DNA from 3 places in the Bifidobacterium sp. UTBIF-78 genome. Region 1 is predicted to be linked to each of the others. Evidence: riboswitches for the same ligand, from Rfam matches in the RefSeq annotation. Region 1 holds a riboswitch; each other region holds the start of a gene.
The links. A riboswitch is a leader RNA that binds a small molecule or an ion and turns the genes downstream of it on or off. The one in region 1 is predicted to bind thiamine pyrophosphate.

Region 1 (4,814 bases):
TCCCCCACGCCGACGATGAGTTTGGCGGCTTCGGTGGCCTCAAGGCTGCCGATCACGCCGACCACCGCGCCAAGCACGCCGGCCTCCTTGCAGGTCGGGATCTCGCCCGCCGCTGGCATATCACGGAAGATGCACCGGTAGCACGGTCCCTCGCCGGGCACCACGTCCATCACCTGACCGGCGAATCCGACCACGCCGGCGTGGATGAACGGCTTGCCGGCCAGCACGCAGGCGTCGTTGATGAGGAATTTGGCCGCGAAGTTGTCGGTGGCATCGATCACCAGGTCATACGGTTCGATCAGCGCGGCGATGTTGCGGGCGTCCACCAGTTCATGGTGGGTCTCGACTGTCACGTCCGGGTTGAGCGCGCGGATGGCCGCCGCGGCTGATTCCACCTTGGGGGTGCCGACCGCGGCGTTGGTGTGGATGATCTGACGCTGGAGGTTACTCAGATCGACCACATCGCCGTCCACGAGTCCGATGCGTCCCACGCCCGCTGCCGCCAAATACAGGGCTGCTGGCGAGCCGAGTCCGCCCGCTCCGATGATGAGCACGCTGGCGGCAAGCAGCCGCTTCTGCCCTTTTACGCCCACACCCTTCAGGATGAGGTGACGGGAGTACCGTTCAAGCTGTTCATCCGATAATGCCATGTTGTCTCCAAATCCCGGCTCCCCAAGCAAGGAAGCCGAAGCGACGAGCCCCCGTTCCCCTCAAGCGAGAGAACCGCAACGCCAGCCCCCACTCGCCTCCCCTTACGTGAGATAATCGCGACGTCATTCCCCCCACTCGGCTCCCCTCCCTGAGGGGAGCTGGCCGCGAAGCGGACTGAGGAGAGCCGGACGGACTGAGGGGAACCATCGCCAACCCGCAGGGAGCAATCCCAAATATCAATACAAATTTCAGTGCAGATATCCAGTGGTCGGGCTGGACGGCACGGCCTGGCCTTCGGTCACCTTGCCGAGACCGGACAGGTAGGCTGCACGGCCGGCGTTGATGGCGTTCTTGAACGCCTCGGCCATCAGCGGGATGTTGCCCGCGGAGGCCACGGCGGTGTATGCCATGACGGCGTCCGCGCCCATCTCCATCGCATCGCAAGCCTGGCTCGGTCGGCCGATGCCGGCGTCGATGATCACCGGCACATGCGCGTTGGCGATGATGATCTCGATGAAGTCACGCATGCGCAGGCCCATGTTGGAGCCGATGAGCGAGCCGAGCGGCATGACCGCTGCCGCGCCGGCCTCCTCGAGCTGACGTGCGGCGATAGGGTCCGGGAACATGTACGGCATGACCACGAATCCTTCCTTGGCCAGCATTTCGGTGGCGCGGATGGTTTCGGCGTTGTCCGGCAGCAGATACTTGGTCTCGTGCTCGATCTCCACCTTGACGAAATCGGTGTGGCACACCTCGCGTGCGAGACGGGCGATGCGCACGGCCTCTTCGGCGTTGCGCGCGCCGGAGGTGTTCGGCAGCAGCGTGATGCCTTCGGGAATGTAATCGAGCACGCTGTTCTCGGTGGTCTGCGCACGGCGCAGCGCCATGGTGACGATCTGCGTGCCGGCGTGTTCGACGGTGGCCTTGATGAGGTTCAGGTCATAGCGGCCGGAACCCAGAATGAAACGCGACTGGAACTCATGGCCGCCGAGGTTCAGCGGCTTATCCTCGACCGGCAGCATGGGAGCGGCCGTGCCCACCGGATTGACGACCTTCGGCTGCGGCGGCAACGGCGTGGCCTCGACGGATTCCTCAGTGACCGGATTGATGTTGCTCATGATTGGTTTCCTTTCCTTACATCCGTTCCGGATTCATCCACCTTGGACGAATTGAACGATTTCCATGACGCACTGGTCGTCCAGCATGACGTCCGCACGCCGCTCACGCGGGATGATCTCGCCGTTGAGTTCGATGGCCACCCGTTCGGCACGGAATCCGTGCGCTTCGAGGTAGTCGGCCACGCTGACCGGTGCGTCAAGCGTGACCTGCTCGCCGTTGACCTGCATAATCCCTCCGAATACTAAAAAAGGGCGCACGAAACGAACCGTACCCTAAGTGGTGCGCCCATTCATGAACCCAGTCATGCGACCGTATGCCCGATATGCACTGCGTCCGTCTCTCGCCTTCGTCTTCACGAATCCCGCGATGACTAGACCCGCGCCTATCAGCCCTACAGCTTGGTTATAGTGCTCCACGAGCGGTCTGTCGCAACGCTGCGAGTCCTTGGAAGCTTCGACTGCATCCCCTGACAAATCCAAACGACGATTCCTTACGGCGGCATGACCCGCGTCAAGTTCCCCGGTCGAAGCTTCACGCTTCCTCTCAGCCTTACGGCTCCCGTTCGTACTGCGCTCTAGTGTAGATGTCCACGATGACAACCGGCTGTGCGACACGAAAAACGGCCCCCTCACGGAGAGGGAGCCGACTGGATTGGAAGTTCGTTCGGGAGACCGCAAGTGCGCGAAAAGGCCCGGGCAAGTCCGGAAGCGCGGGGAAAGTCCGGAACTCCAGGAACCTGAGGCCTTGGTGAGCCTGCGGGTATTACGAATCTTTGCGAGCCTCGGCGAACCTTAGAACGTGCCGGGCGCCTTGTAGGCGGAACCATCCGAGGACGAGTCCGCGAAGACCTTGAGCTCCTCCGCCTCGGCCTTGGCATCGACGATCTGCTCGCGCACACGGCCGTAGGCGGTGCCGCCCTTGCCGTTGCGAGAGTTGACCGAACCGTGGCTCGACAGCACCTCGCGCACACCCGGGGCCTTGTCGGCGGGCAGGAACGCGGAGAACGTCTCGACGAAGTCCTCGTCCGTCAGGTCCCACAGCTCCTGACCGCGGCCTTCGGCGAGCTTGACGCACGCGCCGGACAGCTCGTGGGCGTGGCGGAACGGCACCCCGTTCTTGACCAGCCATTCGGCGATATCGGTGGCGAGCGCGAATCCGGTCGGAGCCTCGGCCTCAAGACGGTCAGCATCGAAACGCATGGTACGGACCATGCCGGTGAAGGCGGGCAGCAGCACCTCGAGCGTGTCGACCTGATCGAACACCGCCTCCTTGTCCTCCTGCAGGTCGCGGGCGTAGGCGGTGGGCAGGCCCTTGAGCGTGGTCATAAGGCCGGTCAGGTCGCCGATGAGACGGCCGGACTTGCCACGTGCCAGCTCGGCGATGTCCGGGTTCTTCTTCTGCGGCATGATCGAGGAGCCGGTGGAGTAAGCGTCGTCCAGCTTGACGAAGGCGAACTCCTGCGTGTTCCAGATGATGATCTCCTCCGAGAGACGGGAGATATCCACACCGGTCATGGCGGCGATGAACGCGAATTCGGCCACCAAATCACGGGAGGCGGTGCCGTCGATGGAGTTGTCGGTCACACGGGAGAAGCCGAGCTCGCGGGCCACGGCCTCCGGGTCGAGGCCCAACGTGTTGCCGGCGAGCGCGCCGGAGCCATACGGGGAGGCGTTGATGCGCTTGTCCCAGTCGATGAGGCGCTGCACGTCGCGGATGAGCGGCCATGCGTGGGCCATGAGCTGATGGGCGAGCAGCACGGGCTGGGCGTGCTGCATGTGGGTGCGGCCCGGCATCACGGTGTGGCCGGCCTTCTCGGCCTGTTCGATGAGGGCGTTGACGAGATCGAGCAGCAGCCCGGCAATCACGCGGGAGTGACGGCGCAGCCACATGCGGATCAGGCAGGCGATCTGGTCGTTGCGGGAACGGCCGGCCCTGAGCTTGCCGCCGAGCTCGTCGCCGGCGATGTCGATGAGGCCGCGTTCGAGCGCGGTGGCCTCGTCCTCATCGTCCTCGATGGGGGCGAAGGAGCCATCGTCCACCCGGCGCTGCAGGGTGTCGAGCGCATCCTCCATGCGCTTGAGCTCGTCGTCGGTCAGGAGTCCGGCGCGGCCGAGTGCGCGGGCGTGGGCGCGGGAGCCGGCGATGTCGTCGTCCGCCAGGCGCCAGTCGAACTGCGTGGACTTGGACAGACGGGCCAGCTCGGGCGAGGGGCCGGACGTGAATCGGCCGCCCCACAGGGCGAGGTGTTCGGACTGCTGGTTGGATTCGGTCATGCGTTACTCCTTCGCGTTCCTGCGCGTCATGCGATATCCCGGAAAATGCGCGTGCGTGCATGATAGTGCACTTCACATGCATTCATATGGTTTGCGACTGTCTGTCAGAGTATCAGCGTTGGGCTACATCACCGCGAACACCAGAGAACCGATGCAAACCGCAATGAGGACCACAGACACGATGATCACCGACGGGCGGGCGAAGTTGACCGTCCATCCGACGCCGAAACGCTTGGGCACCATGACAGCGGGGTCGTCGCGATTGACGTAGAACACTCCCGCCACCCAGTAGCGGTCGTCATCATACGGCATCGACTTATCGCCATCGGTTGCAGCATCCTCGCCGCCACGACCCATAGTCACCGAACGGCGCTCCGCATATTCATGGGATCCGTTCTGCCCGTAATACAGGCCTATCACCAGTGCGCCCAACAGTGCCGCCACGGCGATGAACATGGCGAATACGCCAAACGTCCCCAGCGTGATCACCCCTATGTTAGACAGCTGTATGCCCATACCGATGCCACCGGCAGTCAGCAGTCCGATGACCAGCATGTAGATGCTCCACACGCGGGAGAACACGCCATATGCATACCCTGTGGCGGCGGGATGGTCCGGGTCGATAGGATGCTTGGCATAGATGATCGCCGCATGACCTGCCATCATGACCATGGCCAGCATCACCTGCGCAATCACCGGATACCAGATCAACATGGGACTCTTGTCCGCCCATCCATCGATCTGTCCGGCTGCATTCGCATGCATCGCCAC
Region 2 (4,814 bases), on a different contig from region 1:
ACCCACAATCGCCTCGTCGCCGAGCAGGGCGCGGGCCTCGCGCGGCTCCATGTCGGTCTGGCCGATATGCACGCCGTCCACCTTGATGCCCTTGCGACGGGCCTGCCAGACCACATCCGCGCGGTCGTCGATCACGAAGGCCACGGAGTCGGACTTGTTGTTGTCCTCGATGATCTGCGCGATGTCTTGGGCCATGGAGGTCAGTTCGGAGGCGTCCGCCTTCTTGGCGCGCAACTGGATGAAGGTTGCGCCGCCGCGCAGGGCCTGATCAACCACATCGGTGAGCGGGCGGCCCTTGCAGTCCTCGGGGCCGACCACGAAGTACGCGGACAGGTCGAACGAGTCGCGCATGGAGGCGTATGGGTATTCGTTGTTCATTGGTGTTCCTTGGTGTTGGGTTATTAAGGAAGTCTTGTTGTGTATCAGTGGGCGGGGGAAGTGAGGATTTCTCGGTCTTGACGCCCTCTGCTGAGGGGCTGGCCGGCGGATCATGGGCAAGTCGGGTACCGGTGGGCTTGGCTCCCTCTGATGAGGGAGCTGACTCGCGTAGCGAGGCCGGAGAAGAGACCGCCCCTCTCAACTCGCTACGGTCTACTGCACCGCAATCGCCGATTCCGCCACCTGTTCGGGCGTGAGATTCCACAGCGCATCCAGTAGATGCACTTGGAACGAGCCCGGGCCGTCGGCCTTGGCCTCGGCGATCTCGCCCGCGCGGTTGTACAGCAGGGTTGCCGCAAGGGCTGCGGTCAACGGTTCGGCGACGGCCAGATACGTGGCGGTCACGCCGCCCAACGAGCAGCCGGCGCCGGTGATCTTGGACATCAGCGCGCTGCCGCCCGGCAAGCGGTAGACCTGCTCGCCGTCGGTCACCAGATCCACCGCGCCCGAGACGGCCATGGCCGCCTTGCCGGCAGGGGCTGAGGCGGTGAGGAACCGGGCCAGTCGCTTCGCCGGTTCGACGGCCGCGTCCACCTCATCCACCGACTCGACGCCGGCGGGACGGGTCTCCGGATTGTTGCCGTCGGACTGGTTCAGCCCCCACATATCGGCCAGCGCGATGATTTCGGAGGCGTTGCCGCGCACGATGGTCGGCGGTGTGGCGCGGAAGGCGCGCAGAATCTCGGTGCGCGTCCGGCCGATGCCCGCCGCCACCGGGTCCAGCACCCACGGGTGGCCGGATTTGCGGAAGGCACGCGCGATCTGCGGCAGCGCGTCCGCGTAGAAGGGCAGCAAAGTGCCCACATTGATGTAGTCGGCGCCGGAGATGGAGGCCGTGTCGATCACGTCGTCCGGCAGGAAGCTCATGGCAGCCGTGCCACCGGCCGCAAGCTGTGCGTTGGCCACCAGATTGATGGTCACGAAGTTCGTGAACGACTGAGCCAGCGGCGTCTTGGCCTTCACATCCCGTACGGCCTGCGCGATGCCGTGGCGTAGCGAGGCGAGCTCGTCGTCATCGGCGTGTGCGCCCGCCGTGGCTATATTGCTATTGCTCGCATTGCCGGCATTGCCCGCATTCGCGCAATGGCAATCAGCGCAATGCCCGTGCTCGTCATGGTCGTGTCCATTCGCACCGTGTGCGTCCGTGCAACATGATGCGTGCGAATCATCGCTCATATCACTGCTCCCTACGATGGTCTTAACCAACAGGTTCTAAGGGTCAGGCCGTGGCCATTCTCAACCCGCGTTCCCACGGGTTCCCCTGCATTACGTTGCCGACGTTATGCCCCAACATGGACATGGTTGTTACAAAATCGCACAGAAACGGCGAATCGGCCTGCTTCGGGTCTGGCGAGTCGCAGCTCGGCATGGTATAAATCCGCGATCTCTTTGACGATGGACAGGCCCAATCCATTGCCGGGCCGGTTCTCCAACCGTGAGGCCGCGCCTCGGTGGAAGGGAACGAGCAAGTCGTCCAGATCGCTGGAATCGGAAGGCCGGCCGGCATCGGAGGAGCCACCGGATTCGTCGGGGTTGCCGGATTCGCCGGAATCGTGCGCGGCATTGTTGCCGGCCGACCCATCGTTGACGGTCGCATCGCCGGCGGCCCCGCCATCGGCACCCGTCTCCGTGCTGTTCTCCACCAACAGCTCCGCGCAGCCGTCCACCGCGCAGCCATCCATCGTACCGTCGTCTACCGTGCTGCCACTCACCGTGCTACCGTCCGCGGTATCGCCACTCACCGTACTGTCGTCCACTACGCCGCCTGCCGCACGCACAGTGACGGCGATGTCCCCGCACTCCACGTTATGCACCACCGCATTGCGCACGAGATTGCCGACCAGCAGCGCGAGCATCGTCTCGTCCGCCCGCACCCGCACCGACCGGTCGATGTCGGTGCGCACGTTCAATCCGCGCGCCTCGATCGCATCCCACGAGACATCCAGCGCGTGTTCCGCCGCATCCCCGAGCGATGTCTCCGGCGGCTCCGCGTCGCCGTGATGCAACGCCATGTTCTGCACGCGCGACAGCGCCAACAGCCCCTCCACCAGATCGGCGGCGTTCCGATCGGCGTCGAGCGCGCGCCGCACTGCGGGCTCCACATCATCGGGGAAGCGGCCCTGGCTCAGCGGCGCGTCCAGACTGGTCTCGATCACCGCGATCGGCGTGCGCAGCTCGTGCGACGCGTTCGCGATGAACTGCCGTTGCGTGGCCGCCGCGCGCTCGATACGCTCCAGCATGGTGTTCACGTCCCCGGCCAGATCGGTCACCTCGTCGGACCCCGCCAGCGTCACGCGCCCACCCGGTTCGGCAGGGTCAAGCCGCTGCATCTGAGCGCCCAGCGACGAGATGCGCCCGGCCAGCCGCCGCGAGATGAGCCACGCCATGATCATGGCCAGCACGGCGAACGCGGCGAACAGCGCCAGCGAGAACCACATGGCGCTCTGCATCAGGGGCTTGCGCATGTCCGCATCGCTGATCTCCATGATCGAGCCGGGCGTCATCGGCCCGCAGCCCACCGCGTAATTGGTGTAATAACAGCCGGTGGTTGACACATAGAGCTCGCCGTTCTCGGGCGAGGGCAGCGTGGAGCCCTTGGCCACCTGATACAACCGGTAGGACGACCGGTCGTAGATGCGGCTGAAGAACATGGCCTGCAACGCCAGCGCGATTGCCAGAAACACCGCCACCAACAGACCGATGGCCAGCGCGATCTTGCCCCGGAATGTGCGGGGAGCCAACCGTACGCGAAGGCGTCGTCGCGTACGACGTTCGTGGTGCTCGCTCATGGCAGCCGGTACCCCTTCCCGCGGGCCGATTCGATGGCCCCGCGTCCGCCGGCGCGTTCGATCTTCTGCCGCAGCGTGTAGATGACGGTTTTCGCCGCGCCCGTGCTGGCCGAACCATCCGGCCAGACCTCGGCGATGAGCTCGTCGAGACCGACCCATCCGCTGTCCGCCTCGTCCAGACGCCGCAGCACCGCGAATTCCTTGGCCGTCAGGTCCAGCGGGGTCTCATGCCAGTACGCGAGCCGACGTTCGCAATCGATCATGAGCGGGGAGGGTCCGGTTCCGGGTGCCGAGCCGGGCCCGCCGCTGCCAAGCGACCCGCGATGGCGCGAATCGTGCCGCAGCAACGCGCGGATGCGGGCCGACAGCTCCCGGAAAGCGAACGGCTTGGCCAGATAGTCGTCCGCGCCGAGGTCCAGCCCCTCCACGCGGTCCTCGAGGCTGCCGGAGGCGGTGACCATGAGCACGCTCACGTCGATGCCCATCGAACGGATCGTCGTCATCACCGTGTCGCCGGACATGACGGGCAGATCGCGGTCGAGCAGCACGATGTCGATGTCCTCCCGGTGCGCGGCGAGCAACTCCAGCGCCTCGACGCCGGTCCCGGCCGTCCAAGTGCGGTACCCCTCATGCCGCAGCGCGTCGTCGAGCGAGGCGGCCATGCCTGTGTTGTCCTCGACGATCAGTATCCCCGCCATCTTCCGCCGCCTCACGATCCGGTCATTCCCCGTGTCGGTTTCCCGCACTGATTGCCCCGATTGCCGATATGCCGGCCTCTACCAGATGTACTCCACGGGGTCGTCGGTGCTGCTTGACGACCAGCCCTGCGCCGCCTTGCAGCCGCGCACGCGCGAGTCGTCGAAGTCGTAGCCGAGCTTGTCCTTTGCATCCGTGAAGCCTTCCGTTTGGAGCAGGGTATACCCGTCATTGAAGTCCTTGACCGTATAGCTTGCGGGCACCACGCCCTCGCGTTTCATGCAGTCGACGACCGCCTCCTCCACATTCGCATAGAGATTCGGGTTGCCCTGCTGCTGCCCGTACAGCCGCTGCACATGATCGAATCGCAGATAGCAGTCGGCGTAGGCGTCCTGCCATGCCTCCTCCTGCGCGTCGGTGCCCGGCATGTGGCTCATGATGTCCATCATGCCGTTCGGGAACCGTTCGAGCTTCGGCTCCTTGAATCCGCGGTCGACCATGCAGGTCTTGTAGTCCGACCAGACCTTCTCATACGCGGCGGTGGAGACCCGCCCCTCCTTCTTGGCCTGCTCGAGGATGGGACGCTCGTAGTCGTCCACGTACGGATCGCTGAGCACCTCGTCGATGTATGCGGGCAGCGAGCTCGCCAGACGGCCGTTCTCGTCCGCCTCATACAACGTGGACGCCGGGCCCTCCTGCGCGGACGCATCGCCGGTTCCGGCGGTGTTCGACGTCTCGGCCTTCCCGTCGCCGGGCGTTCCCGGGAGCGTGCACCCCGTCAGCCCCACGGCCAACGCCAGCGTCAGCATCACGGCCGCTGCGATGCGCGGCCTTCCGTTCAACCATGCCATCGAAACCCCCTTGTTTACCGTACGCATCGTTCGTGTACCT
Region 3 (4,814 bases), on a different contig from region 1:
GCCGGGCAGGAAGTTGCTCACGCCGATATGCTTGACGATGCCCTGCTGCTGCGCATCGACTAGCGCCTGCCACGCCTCCACGAACTGACCCTGCGAGGGGTTGGGCCAATGGATGAGGTACAGATCGATGTAGTCGAGTCCCATGCGGGCCACCGACTCCTCGATGGTCGCGCGCGCCTGATCGTACTGGTGATGACGGCCGGGCAGCTTCGAGGCCACGATGATCTCCTCGCGCGGCACTTCGGACTCGCGGATCGCCTTGCCGACCATGCCCTCGTTCTCGTAGTTGAACGCGGAATCGATGAGCCGGTAGCCCACCTCCAGTGCCGACTTGATGGCCTCCGCGCCCGCGAAGCCGTTCACTTTGTATGTGCCGAATCCGATGGCGGGCAATTCCAGCCCGTCATGTGCCTTGCGCGTGGGGATTGCCGGCGGTTCCATCAGCGTCATCATCGCTCCTTTGCTGTCTTGTGCTGTTTGCATGCATATCTGGGCCAGTGCTTGGCCAGTGTGCCGAGGCGGATGCCCCGCCGTTGACAACTGTACTCGTCGTAACCGTGCTGCGCCGGAAGCTGATTAGGCTATTGCGACGATTGCGATCAGTCCTGTTGCGCTCAGAACGTAGGCATGTCGAGCGACGGAGTCCCCGCGGCGTTGGCCCTGCCCATGTCTCTCGCCGTGGCGTGTTCGCGGAACCACGCGATGACCTGCGACTCGCTCACCGGCTGCAGCGACCAAGCATCAAGCCCCACGTTCAACGCCTCGGGGCGGGCGCCGTCGGGGGAGAGCTGGTGGGTGTGCCCGTACAGCAGCATCCGGCCGTCGAACGGCAGCGCCTTCGCGCTGAATTTCGCCACATCGTCGGGCCAGCTGTATGCCAGATCCTCACGATAGGGGAAATGCGACAGGTTGACCGTGCCAAGCCCGTCGATATCGACGGCGTCGTTGGGCTCCAGGGTTTCGAACAGGTTGCGCGCAGGCTTATCCTCGAGCCACCAATCGTCGTGATTGCCGATCACGCCATGCAGGTGCCTGCAGTTAAGCGCCCGCAGGCAATCCTTGAAATGATTGAGCGACGTGCGGAATCCGATGTCGCCGAGAATCCAGAGTTCGTCATCGGGCCGGACCTGTGCGTTGATGGCATCGATGACCGCCCGGTCGTGGGCGTCGGTGTCGGCCGCCTCGCGGAAGGTGAGCCCCGAATCGAGCGCGGTCTTCTTGGCCCAGTCCTCGGCGGCCTTGCGGCCGTAGGTGTGCAGAATCTCCTCGTAGGTCGAACGACTCGGATCGAACGTGGTGAATCCACGTAGCACGGTGACCAGCGGATGCCCGAAATGCGTGTCGGTGGTGAAATATCGCATCGTATGCTCCTTCTCGATGGCTGAGACCGTCCTGCGGCTCGCATCTGTTGTTGCTTGCTTCCACGGATTCCTCATCAACCTCTGATTCCAGAGTAGGCGGTTCCGTGGGGAGGCGTTATACGCCGGCCGAATCGTCGATCGCATCTGCTGCGGTTTTAGCCGCCATGGCGCTGCGCCCGGTCTGCCGTTATAATGAGCGACGTTGCAGGGGAACCTGAGCCGGCCGCGCGAATCCCGTCTGATGATCTGGACGCTTGGATATCCGCTCGGCCGGCTCGAGGTTGAGAAAGGCGCGGGCCTGACCCTTGGAACCTGTTGGCCAACACCATCGAAGGGAGCAATCGCATATGACCGCCGACACCGTCACGTCATCGTCGTTCGACGCCGCCGCATTCGGACCCATCACGCTCGACCATCTGCCGCCGTTCGCGCAGCGCCTGCGCAAGGCCGCCGACCACGTCTGGGAGGAGGGATACCGCCAGCCGTTCCTGCGCGAACTTGGCGCCGGCACGCTCGACCGTGAGAAGTTCGCCTTCTACCTGCTGCAGGACTACCGCTACCTCGACGACTACGCCAAGGTCCACGCCCTCGCGCTCACCAAGACGCACGACCCCGAGATCATGCGCTTCATGGTTGATGTGCAGAACGCCATCTTCAACGTGGAATCCGCCATGCACCGCAAGTACATGGCGAGCTTCGGCGTGACCGAGGCGGAGATGAACTCGGTGCGTCAGTCGGCGTTCGCACGCGCCTACACGTCGAACATCCTGTCCATCGCCTACGGCAATCCGCTGGTTGACGTTCTCGTGGCCGTGCTGCCCTGCGCTTGGGTGTACGCCGATTACGGGCAGCGTCTCGCCCGCGAATTCGGCGATTCGCTGGAGTCGAACCCATACAAGAGCTGGGTCGACACGTACAAGACCGACGAGTTCTGGAGCTCGGCGGCGTGGCTGCTCAAGCACATCGAGACGCTCGTGGAGGGGCTGAGCGAGGAGAGCAAGGCCGAACTCACCGAGATCTTCGTCGTCGGTGTCGAAAACGAGTATATGTTCTGGGCCAGCGCCTACGACATGCAGTACTCGTGGAAGCCCGAATGGGACGCGGCACGCGCGTGAGCGCTGCCAAGCGGGGGACGCCGCCGTTCCCTGGACGCTAATGGTTTGTCTCTCAATTGTTGGAGTGGTATCGGCCCTCTCTGATGAGAGGGCCGTCAGCGAAGATGACTGGGGAGAAAAAAGCTGAAGCCCTCAATTATTTATAGAGACGGACCACTAGTTGCGTTACGAGGGGCTCCCCAACAGGGCAAGCTCCGAGTATGGATGCCGATATATCGGTGTCTGTACTCAGAATCCCCGTTGAACAGCCTCTTGTAACGCAGATAGTCATTTGGGTGGCCTGAAACGCGGTTCGTGCAAGCACGAATGCAGGGACCGCCGGTGGTTGAACACTTTGCAAGCATGGTATCTGGCTTGCAAGGGGTACATATGGGCGTGTGCGGACAGCTATCTGCGTTGCAAGGGGTACCTTATCGGCGAAATGCCGAGTACAAACGTTGCGATATCGCCGTCCGTACTCGGAATATCCATCGTCAGGTACCCCTTGCAACGCAGATAGCTATCCGGAGAACCCGGAATGTACCCCTTGCAAGCGAGATAGGCGCCAACAGCAGTCGAATCCTGCTGCCGGATCGCTGCGTGACTACAGTCCACGCAGAAAAACGCTGATGTCGGCGATTTCCTGATCGCAGATGGCGTGCCCCATGCCGGGGTACGTCCGATAGGTGAGGTGGCCGGCGTCTTCCAGCACGGCACGCGCATTGTGCTGATCGTCCAAGGGAATCGTGTGGTCCTCGGTGCCGTACGCCAGGAAGAACCGCGTCGGTGACTCGAGCGTCGCATCCTCCTCACCCTTGAATGAGGGGCTCAGCAGTATCGCCGCATCGAACAGGTCCGGATATGCTTTGACCAGTCGGTAGGACAGATAGCCGCCCTGCGAAAACCCAACCAGCACTTTGAGTCGGCTTGCAAACGTCGGTGCCGCAAGCAGTTGCGTTACCGCCTCGCCGACCGACGCGCATTCACGTTGACGCTCCTCGACGTCGCATCCATCCGGATACCAGTAATGGCCGCCCATGTACAGCCGGCCGTAAGTGCCTCGGAACGACAGATAGCTGGGTGTGGCGCCGAGGGGAGCGGCACTAACCGGTGCAGTGCCGGGAAACACTGCGGATGCGGGAGACGCCGCGGATGATTGAACTGCATGCGGCGTGGCGTCGGGCCCAAGGCCGTCTTCGCATGCATACACCGCGTCGATGATGCGGACCATTTCGCTTTCGTCGTTCCCGTATCCGTGGAACATCACGAACAGCCGGTCGTCGTCCGGCGCAACATCGATATTGCTGGTCATCTGCAACCGCATTGTCGTTTCCTTTCTACATACGTCTTGGTCTGAAGAGTCTGATGATGACTGACTTGCTGCCAGGCCAGTCGTTGGATTCGAGCACAAGCTGCTTCAGCGGGGGCTGCGTATCAGACGCGTTATTTGGCGCCTTGCCAGACAACCACGAAGGCAGCTGGATGCCAAGTATGGAGCTCATTATTGTATTGTCGATTGCTATTATCGGCGGCACGAATGACGAAATGGAGGAGTGAGCGGTATGCATCGTTAGGTAGCTCATCTTCGTGAATCAGCTCGTAACGTGTCATGTAGGTAGAGCCGGCTTCGGGATTCAGCTCCTACGGATTTCTGTCATCAGTCAGCGCAAGGACCGGAGCAGCCATATCGACAAACTTGCTGGACATTTCTATTCCATTGAGCTGTACCGCAAGGCATTGCAAATAGCGCGGAGAACATGCGATTCTGATTCTCTGCAGGATGCCGCGGTGCTGGCGAGCATCGATTTTCATCTTGCCGAATGGCATGAGTGTTTCGGCCAATCATACGTCAGCCGGGACAAACTATGCCGGGATGACAATCGCGACGCATTCCGATTGAGCAACGCTAGGCGACCGTGGCGCCGATCCCTCCGCCGACCGTCATACCCGTTTGGGCCGATAGCCAATCTATTGGCCTCCGGCGCATGCAGTTTGTGTCCCCACGCGTATCCGTCATTCCACGGCTGCGTTGTTGAATATCGACGGCTGGCTGTCGGTTCTCGACGCATGATTGTCGGTTCTCAACAGTCCGGTGTCGTCCGATATTGAAACGACAAAACCGATAGTCAGGCGATGAGAGTCGACTGCCATGCGACTACCAACCATCGAAAACCTGACAGTCAAGGGGCACTAAGGCCACTAATCCGACAACCCACCGTTGGCACCTGACATCGTGACGACGACAAACGACTCAAGCGATGAAACCGGCGCCGAACTGCATCAATCCGCTCCCGTATGGGGCAAAATTAGGTGCATTCACCGTTTCTTAGGTAGGTTCCAAAGAACAGGACGGCACACA

Region 2: linked by a shared signal. The riboswitch ahead of BG22_RS09265 (hydroxyethylthiazole kinase) and the one ahead of thiS (sulfur carrier protein ThiS) in region 1 are both predicted to bind thiamine pyrophosphate.
Region 3: linked by a shared signal. The riboswitch ahead of tenA (thiaminase II) and the one ahead of thiS (sulfur carrier protein ThiS) in region 1 are both predicted to bind thiamine pyrophosphate.

Annotation. Positions count from the first base shown of each region.
Region 1 covers NZ_JFAO01000019.1:24,067-28,880, forward strand. The annotation lists gene thiF (thiazole biosynthesis adenylyltransferase ThiF) at 1-650, opposite strand, end outside; gene BG22_RS05125 (thiazole synthase) at 900-1,769, opposite strand; gene thiS (sulfur carrier protein ThiS) at 1,803-1,997, opposite strand; TPP riboswitch at 2,240-2,342, opposite strand; gene argH (argininosuccinate lyase) at 2,562-4,043, opposite strand; gene BG22_RS05140 (DUF1648 domain-containing protein) at 4,167-4,814, opposite strand, start outside.
Region 2 covers NZ_JFAO01000046.1:6,346-11,159, forward strand. The annotation lists gene thiC (phosphomethylpyrimidine synthase ThiC) at 1-378, opposite strand, end outside; gene BG22_RS09265 (hydroxyethylthiazole kinase) at 592-1,614, opposite strand; TPP riboswitch at 1,606-1,711, opposite strand; gene BG22_RS09270 (HAMP domain-containing sensor histidine kinase) at 1,719-3,227, opposite strand; gene BG22_RS09275 (response regulator transcription factor) at 3,224-3,925, opposite strand; gene BG22_RS09280 (hypothetical protein) at 4,004-4,774, opposite strand.
Region 3 covers NZ_JFAO01000003.1:100,310-105,123, forward strand. The annotation lists gene BG22_RS00930 (aldo/keto reductase) at 1-444, opposite strand, end outside; gene BG22_RS00935 (metallophosphoesterase family protein) at 615-1,361, opposite strand; TPP riboswitch at 1,558-1,715, shown strand; gene tenA (thiaminase II) at 1,709-2,476, shown strand; gene BG22_RS00945 (dienelactone hydrolase family protein) at 3,060-3,779, opposite strand; gene BG22_RS00950 (hypothetical protein) at 3,821-4,012, shown strand; gene BG22_RS00955 (hypothetical protein) at 4,097-4,282, opposite strand.